2 regions of the Paeniglutamicibacter antarcticus genome follow, and region 1 is predicted to be linked to the other one. Evidence: riboswitches for the same ligand, from Rfam matches in the RefSeq annotation. Region 1 holds a riboswitch; the other holds the start of a gene.
The links. Region 1 has a riboswitch for S-adenosylmethionine ahead of ABEA12_RS01650 (OsmC family protein). Riboswitches for the same ligand answer to the same signal wherever they lie in the genome.
Positions count from the first base shown of each region.

Region 2: another riboswitch for S-adenosylmethionine. It lies ahead of ABEA12_RS00395 (hypothetical protein); the one in region 1 lies ahead of ABEA12_RS01650 (OsmC family protein).

Region 1 covers NZ_BAABLK010000006.1:34,626-38,936, reverse strand. The annotation lists gene ABEA12_RS01655 (sodium:solute symporter family protein) at 77-1,738, opposite strand; gene ABEA12_RS01650 (OsmC family protein) at 1,735-2,322, opposite strand; SAM riboswitch class I at 2,327-2,416, opposite strand; SAM riboswitch class I at 2,838-2,934, shown strand; gene ABEA12_RS01645 (acyl-CoA dehydrogenase family protein) at 2,942-4,279, shown strand.
Region 2 covers NZ_BAABLK010000002.1:80,434-84,744, forward strand. The annotation lists gene ABEA12_RS00380 (aminotransferase class I/II-fold pyridoxal phosphate-dependent enzyme) at 1-302, shown strand, start outside; gene ABEA12_RS00385 (PDR/VanB family oxidoreductase) at 299-1,306, shown strand; partial or broken gene ABEA12_RS00390 (succinate--CoA ligase subunit alpha) at 1,507-1,671, shown strand; gene ABEA12_RS00395 (hypothetical protein) at 1,767-2,051, opposite strand; SAM riboswitch class IV at 2,075-2,205, opposite strand; gene ABEA12_RS00400 (zinc-dependent alcohol dehydrogenase family protein) at 2,372-3,427, shown strand; gene ABEA12_RS00405 (DEAD/DEAH box helicase) at 3,451-4,311, opposite strand, start outside.

The sequences.
Region 1 (4,311 bases):
GCTTGCTGCGGCGTCACTGAGCCAGATCTCTAGGCCGCTCGGAATGGGTGGAGGCTACTCGCGGACGCCAGCCTGCCTACACGGCATTTTCGATGGCGCGCCCGGAGGATTCGTGCTCCGGATTCTCTTTGGAAGCCCGACCCGCAAAGTTTGATTCGCGTGATTCAGTGGCAAAGAACACTGACAAGGCGGCGCATAGGACGACGATGAACAGGACCATGGCAATCAACCCGTAGCCCGCCAACCAGCCTGCGGTGAAGACCAATGTCACAAGTGCAGCCAGTGCACCAAGACCGAATCGGACTGCCCGGCGGACCCGCCTCGGGTCGACGCTCAAACGCCAGGGAGAAGTGGCCAGGGTGACCAAGACCAAGGTTGCGACGTTTGCGAGCATACCGACCCAAACCGGGTGGGTGCCGAGGTAGAACGACGTCGCGGACCAGCCCGCGAGCTGGTTCCATATAATCCCGGCGCTGAAGCCCGTGACCATCGAGGCATAGGCCGCGCTACGGGTCGCCAATGGCCAGAAGAACACGGCCAACACCGGCGCCAGCGTTGCGCCGTTGCGAAGGGTCCAAGCCAAGACGTTCCACCAGGCGGACTGTTCCGTGCGCAAGATGCTAAAGAGGATCATGAGGGCAGTCAGGGCTACGAGCGACCACTGGGTATAGCGGACCAGCTGGACCTCGGTGGCTTTGGGATTTATGGCACTGCCGACGTCGCGGCCCAAGGATGTGGCCCCGGAGAACTGGCACGGACCCGCCCAACCCATGGCACAAGCCCAGACGCCGAGGAAAAATACACCTACCAGCGGAGCGGGAAGAACCTGCTCTATGTAGTGGGGGATTGCGACTAGGGCGAGGTCCTGCGCCGGCACAACCACCGCGGCGGAGGTGCCGATCAGAGCGCCGATAATGATGAATGGGACGCCGAATGCCGCCGCTGTGTAGAGGCCCTTTTGGCCGTCTTCCGGGGTACGGCAAGACATGGTCATCTGGAATGCGGCTTGGGCCAGCGGAACGTTCACGATGAAGGTTCCGAACCAAGCGACGATCAGCGAGATGCCGGCGTTGCCCGGATCAAACATCTGGGGGTTGGTTTCGGCGAATTCCCGCAGGCCGAAGAAACCTGGTTTCGCGAAGACCGCGTATGCGCCGACCAAGAGCATTCCCACGAAAACGAGGCAGTTCATGCTCTGGTTGAATGCCACCGAGCGCATCCCGCCGCTCCATAGGAAAGCCAGGAGCAACAGGGCTGTGACGATGACGGCCACATGCAGGCTAAGGCCAGTGAACGCCGTCAGTGCCGAGGCGAAGGCGATCGTGGTGGCCACCGACCACATGGGGAATGTGAAGGCTGTGATGACACCGGAGATTGCCTTGGCAACCCGACCGAAGCGGTCGCCGATGATGCCAGTGACCGTCACGACCAGCTTTTCTCGGAGAGGCTTCACCAACAGCAGGGCAATGAGCAATATCTGTACTGTTTCAGCCACTCCGTACCAAAGAGCTGAAACACCGGTACGGTAGCTCAGCTCCATGATGGCAATGTAGGATGAGCCGGAAAATAACCCGGTAATGCAGAAGGCGACCGTCCATGGACTGAAGGTCCTGCCACCGACGAAGAACCCCTTGGTCTTGCCCACGGCGCTCCGTTGCTGGGCGAGACGCCCTCCGGCGATCAGCAGAATCGTATAGGACAAGGCTAATCCGATGGTCCAGTATCCGGCGGCGCTCATGCGGAGGCCTCTTCATGCGAATTGATGGGGGTTTCCCGCGGCACATAGCCCAATGCGATGTTGCCGGCGTTTTCGGCGGCATGTTCTGTGACCTGGGTGGCAAAGACCCAGTTGATCTCTAAGTTCACTCCAGCGGCACTTACCAAGTTGATGGCGGGACAGCGGCGGTGAACTTGTTTTGTCAGGTCGTGTTTGACCGCGGCATCGTCAAGCTGTGTTTCAAGATGGACCTCCAGCCTGTACGAGTGGAAGAACGGTGAGACGTCTGCCGTCCCGGCGAAGCCGCGGGTGTCTTGGGTTGCTATCGAGTAAGTCTCCAGACGCGTGAATTCGATTCCCATTTCCTTGGCCGCCTGTTCAACGACCACGCTAACGCAACCGTTGAGGGCGCCTGCCATGAATTCCATGGGTGTCGGAGCAGTATCGGTGCCGCCCACGCGAAGCGGCTCATCGATATCGAATGAGAAGCTGCGGATATCGACAGTGGTTCGCATGTTCCCTTGCCAGGAACCCTTGGCGCGGATTCGCTTGTCATGGGAGCTGCCACTCTCGGGCGCTTCGGGGCGAGCTGAAGGGGAAGTCATGTTTTCTCCATCGGACCTGGCGGTAGCACCGGCCTCAAAGAGGTGGTTGCTGCGGCGTCAATGAGCCAGATCTCTCGGCCGCTCGGGATGGGTTACGCCTTCCATCAAAGTCGATGGGAAGCATAGGAGCAAACCCATGGGAATGTGACGAAACCTTCGACAGCACGGAAATATGCCTCTTCCGATCAAATGATCTGTGATGGAATGCAGAAATTTCGATGTTTCGCATTTTTGGCAATTCGACGAGCGGGATCTTGTCGTTGAGCCCGAGCACGAGTGTGCTGATCCGCGTGATCTCGCGGATAGGCGCGCCATCTGCCCATGTCGGTAATTAGCGCCGAATCACTCGGTCCCGCCCCATGCGGCGTCGAAGAACTAGCGGACCCAATGCCGGAGGCCCGCCGGGTCACTGGCCCTCCGGCGGAGCGCAAAAGTGCTTTGCCTTGTGATGCGCGCCTCGATTGTGACGGACGGGGTTGTCTTCGGCGCGAGAATCCATGTAGAAATGTGAACAACAACCATCCTGAGCGACCGAGAGATCTGGCTCCATGACGCCGCAGCAACCCCTCCCCTTAACTGGGCGGTAGGTGCTCACGCCAGAGTCGATGGAGAACGAATTATGGCTGCCGATGCACCTCTGCACACGTTTAATGTTGAAGGCGACCCGGAAATTTTTGGAGCCATCGATCTTGATGCGTTCACCGAAGCCACACCTGCCCGGCACCTGCTCAAGCTGACCCCGGGAGTGCCAGTGGATGGGCACTATGACGAGTTGGCTGCGATCTTCCGTCCGGTCTTCGCCAAGATCGCGGAAGGTGCCAGCGACCGCGACGCCACCCGGACCCTTCCCTTCGAGCAGGTCGGATGGCTGAACCGTGAACGTTTTGGTGCGCTGCGGATACCGGTTAACGACGGTGGATACGGGGCGAGTCTGCGGGACCTGTTCCGCCTGCTCATCGAACTCGGCGAGGCCGACTCCCAGGTGGCCCACCTCTGGCGCTCGCACTTTGGCTTCGTGGAAGCGGTGTTGCAGCTCGAAGACGACTCCATGCGCCATCGATGGATCGAGCGCATCACGGCTGGGCAGATCGTCGGCAACGCCTACACCGAGCGTGGCGGCAACCGGCTCGGTACATTGAACAGCACGATTGCCATGTCCGGGGAGCGGTGGATCCTCAACGGCGATAAATACTATTGCACCGGCACCATCTATGCAGATTGGGTGGCCGTCGCCGTCGCGCACCCAACCCGTGCCGGACGGCAGATTGCCGTGGTTTCCACCCAGCATTCCCGGGTCAAGATCTTTGATGACTGGGACGGTTTCGGGCAGCAGCTTACCGGGACCGGATCGACCACGTTCCAAGACGTTCCGGTGGACACGGTCCTTCCGGAGGAACAACAGATCAACGATCCTGAATCCGCGATATTCCAATTGGTGCTCCTTGCTGTGCAGGCAGGGATCAGCCGCGCGGTGCTTAACGATGTGCGCTCAGCGGTCCAGGCCAGGACCCGGAGCTTCAGCACCGGGACCGGTGTTCCGGTCCGCGAAGAACCCCAGGTGTTGCAGTTGGTTGGTGAGATCTCCGGGACTGCTTTCGCCGTAGATTCGATCGTGTTGGCCGCGGTCGCTGAGGTCGAGGTTGCGTTGGGCGATCCGTCGCTGAGCCCGGCCGAACGGTTCGCCGTATGTGAACTTGCCGCCGACCGTGCCCAAGCCATCGTGCAACCACTGGTCCTATCGGCCGCCACCAAGCTCTTTGACGGCTTGGGTGCTTCAGCCACCTCAAGGCATTGCAACCTGGACCGGCACTGGCGCAACGCCCGTACCGTAGCCACTCACAACCCGGCGATCTACAAGTCGCGCATCATTGGCGACTACGAAGTCAACGGGACCGCGCCTCAACAACTCAACGCCATCGGCGACGTGGGCCCGGGCCCCGGCACGCACCTTTCCTAGCTGGTCCCCGGCCAAAAGCCACCCCACCGGTT
Region 2 (4,311 bases), on a different contig from region 1:
GAGATTATCTGGCTTCCGAGCTGGTTGCGCGAGGGCTGGAGTTTCCGTCCAGCGGTGGAAACTTTGTGTGGATTCCCGCCGGATTTCGGTCGTTGGAACTTGAAGCCGCGTGCGTTGCGCATGGGGTCTCCGTGCGCGCTTTCCAAGGTGCTGGTGTGCGGGTAACGATCTCGGTGCGTGAGGCATCGGAGGCCGTCTTGGCTGCGTTGGATTCTCTTTCCACTTTGCCGTCAGGACAAGCAGCATCCCCCATCGCGGCGCCGTCCGCACCAAAAAACCACAGCACAGGAGGTGCGTCGTGACCACCGCAATCGACACCGGACTGGTCCCGGAACCACGAGAGGGCCCACCCATCGGAGGCGACGGCTTTTTCGAGGTGGAAATCGCCGAGATCCGCCGAGAATCCGATTGCGTGGTGTCTCTGCACCTGGAACATCCCTCAGCGACGCCGTTGCCGGCGTGGACCCCCGGCTCGCACATCGACGTGCTGCTGCCCAACGGACTGCTGCGCCAGTATTCGTTGTGCTCCGAACCGGGCACCGGGCGTTGGCGGTTGGGGGTGCTGCGAGAACCGAGCGGCCGCGGAGGGTCGGCATTCGTGCATGACGACCTGCAGCCAGGGGCCAGAATCAAGGTCCGCGAACCGAGGAACAACTTCGCACTCGGGCATGCCAACGAGTACCTATTCATCGCCGGGGGCATCGGGATCACTCCGATCCTGCCGATGCTCGCCCAGGCCGATGCGGCCGGGGTTCCCTGGAGGCTGGTCTACCTGGGCCGAAGCCTGGACTCGATGGCATTTACAGCGGAGCTGGCACGCTACGGGGACAAGGTGCATTTGCATGCCGATGACACCGCTGGCTTGTATCCGCTAAAGGATTTGTTGGGATCCACCGATGCCGACTTCCACACGTACGTATGCGGTCCCGGGCCGCTACTTGACTTCATCACGTCCCTGACTACAGGCTGGGACGACAGAACCCGGTTCCACTTTGAGCGGTTCGTGGCCGACCCCGCGGCCACGCTCCCGGCAGACGGGGACCACGAATTTACGGTTGAAACCACGACTGGTGTTGAGGTCCAGGTGCCGGTGGGCACCAGTATTTTGGATGCTTTGGCGCAAGCCGGGATCCCGGCCTTAAACTCCTGCCGGGAGGGGATCTGCGGGACCTGCGAGACGGAAGTCGTTTCGGGGGAGATTGACCACCGCGACTCGTTGCTCTCTGAGGAGGAACGCGACGCCGGGGACACTATGATGATCTGCGTCTCCCGGTGCAAGGGATTGCGTATGATCCTGGACATCTAGGCCGGTCAGAAGCCTATCTGTTTTCGAAAGCCCGTCGGGATTCACGAAGAGCTTTGGAGGTCGATTGCCAGGGTCTGAGGGCGGGGCATGTGGTCAGGTTCGCGATGCCAAGCGACGTGGCCCACCCACGGTACTCCCTAAAAGACTCTCGTTGCCTAGTCCAAGGCAACCAGAAATGGTCTCGGGTTCCGGGCCTGAGCACCGGCCCGGAGCCCGAGACCATAAGCCATGCTGGCGCCGTCGTCTCGGGCTCGGCCGGTACGGCACAGGCCAAGAAGGAAGCACTCGAGGCTGCCGGTGTGAAGGTCGGCAAGACCCCGTCGGAAACCGCGACGCTGCTGCGCGAAATCTACGCCGCACTCTAAGCGTGTGGATCGCCCTTTCGGTGGCGGCCTCCTTGCTACTCACCTAGCAAACGAGGCCGCCACCGGTCTTTTTAGTCCTGCCGCGCCTGATCTTCCTAGCTGCGCAGGCGGAAGAATGAGCTCCCGACCAGCTTGTGGGCCCCGGGAAGAAGGACCACCAGCAGCTCGGGGTTGAATTCGACCTCGAGAGGCCCGTGGCCGGCCATGGCCGTGAAGAGCTTGTGCGGCGCCAGCGCTTCTAAGACCCACTCGCGCGGCCCTGCGCCCACATGCAGCAGGCCGGTATCGTCGTGGACCTCGATCCATGCGGTGATCCAGTCGCCGGCAAAGCGCGGCAATGGATTGGTCTGCGGTGAAGAGGCCAATGTTGGGCTGTACATGATGGCGCACACGTCCTTGGGGTTCGTTGTCCTTGCCCTTCGCGCGGGATGCAACCGAGGGGCCGCTTCGTCATCCGAACCACCCACCGTGCAACTATGGGGTTGGTATCTGGCCGGTCGGAGCCTTGCCGTGCGGCAGCCAGAATTCGTGAAGCATTACCAACTGTACTTGGCCGCGGGCACGATTTGCGAGCAACAGGGTTTCCCGGGCAACAAACGGTCATCAACGCGAGGTTGATTGTGGTTATACGTTGCAGAACGAACACGAAACAGGCATAGGCTGGATCGTGGAAACACCAACCCGACCTTGCGGAGGAAGAATGCGCGCCACCTTGATCCACGGACCGCGGGACATCCGCGTCGAGGACTGCCCATACCCGCAGCTCCTTGCCGACACCGATGCGTTGGTGCGGGTCACCGCCGCCTGCGTCTGCGGTTCGGACCTATGGCCTTACCGCGGCGTCACCGAGACGACGGAGCCACGGCGCATCGGCCATGAATTCATCGGCGTCATCGAAGCCGTCGGTTCCAGGGTCACCAGCCTGGCGGTGGGGGACTTCGTGGTGGCACCCTGGGCCAACAGCTGCGGTTCCTGCCCTCCGTGCCGCAACGGAGTCCAGGTGGCCTGCGAGCACCGGGCCACTTGGGGCGGTACCGACGAGCACGGGCTGCCCGTTGACGGTGGTCAGGGAGAGGCGGTGCGCGTTCCCAACGCCGAGGGAACGCTGGTTCCGGTACCCGGGGTCAGTGATCCCGATGAAAAGCTGTCAAAGTCCTTGCTGGCGCTTTCCGACGTGATGGGCACCGGGCACCACGCGGCACTGGGAGCGCGTGTCGCACCGGGCCGCACGGTGGTGGTGGTCGGGGACGGAGCCGTGGGGCTCTGCGGGGTGCTGGCCGCCAAGCGACTGGGCGCCAGCCGCATCATCGCGATGGCCAGGTACGAAGACCGTGCCGCTCTGGCACGCGGGTTCGGGGCCACCGACGTGGTGGCCGAACGCGGCGCCGAAGCCGCGGAGAAGGTGCGCGGGCTGCTCGGTGGAGTCCTTGCCGATTCTGTGCTTGAATGCGTGGGAACCGCCGAGGCGATGGACCAGGCGCTGGCCTGCACCCGCCCCGGTGGCGCGCTGGGGTTTGTGGGGGTACCCCACGGCCAAGATGGACTGCCGATGGGTGTGCTGTTCTCGAAGAACATCTCGGTGGCGGGCGGGGCGGCCAGTACCCGCGCCTACCTGCCCGAGCTGCTCGAAGACGTGCTGGCCGGATCGATCAACCCCGGCCTGGTCTTCGACTCCGTCATGGGCCTTGAGCAGGCACCCGAGGCGTATGCGGCCATGGACGAACGCCGCTCCATCAAGGTCATGCTTGTGCCATAGGCGCCGGGGGAGCAGCTGTGCCTCTAGCGCAGCAGCTCCCTGATGTCGTCGGCGTTGAGCACCTTGCCGAATCCGGCACCCTCGTCCATGACCGAGGAGATGAGCTGGCGCTTGGAATCCTGCAGCGCCACCACCTTCTCCTCGATGGTGTCCTTGGCGACCATCCGGTAGACCATGACGTTGCGGGTCTGGCCGATGCGGTGCGCCCGGTCCACTGCCTGGGACTCGGCTGCCGGGTTCCACCAGGGATCGAGCAGGAAGCAATAGTCGGCTTCGGTGAGGTTCAGCCCGAAGCCGCCGGCCTTCAGGGAGATCAGGAACACCGGTGCGGCGCCGGACTTGAAGGAATCGATAACCTCCGCGCGTTTGCGCGTAGAGCCGTCCAGGTAGGCGTACGGGGTTCCCGCGGCGTCCAACCGGTCTGCTGCCTTCTTCAGGAAAGACGTGAACTGGGAGAATATCAGCGCGCGGTGGCCCTCGGCCAGGACATCCTCGAGTTGCTCGAAGAGCACGTCCAGCTTGGCGCTGGGGACATCGGCGTAGTCGGGATCCACCAGGGACGCATCCAGTGCCAGCATGCGCAAAAGGGTCAGTGATTGGAAAATCGTGAACCGGTTCTTGTCCATGTCGGTGACCAGGCGCAGCACCTTCTGGCGTTCGCGCTGCAGGTGCGTGTCGTAGACCCGGCGGTGTGCCTCGCCCAGTTCCACGTGCAGGACCTGTTCCTGCTTCGGGGGCAGGTCGGTGACCACGGCGGCCTTGGTGCGGCGCAGCATGAAGGGTCGGACCCTCCGGCGCAGGCGGGCCAAAGGCTCGGGCAGTCCCTGGCGTTCAATGGGGCGTTGGTAGTTCTCCGCGAAGCGCAACGCCGAGGGGAAAAGCCC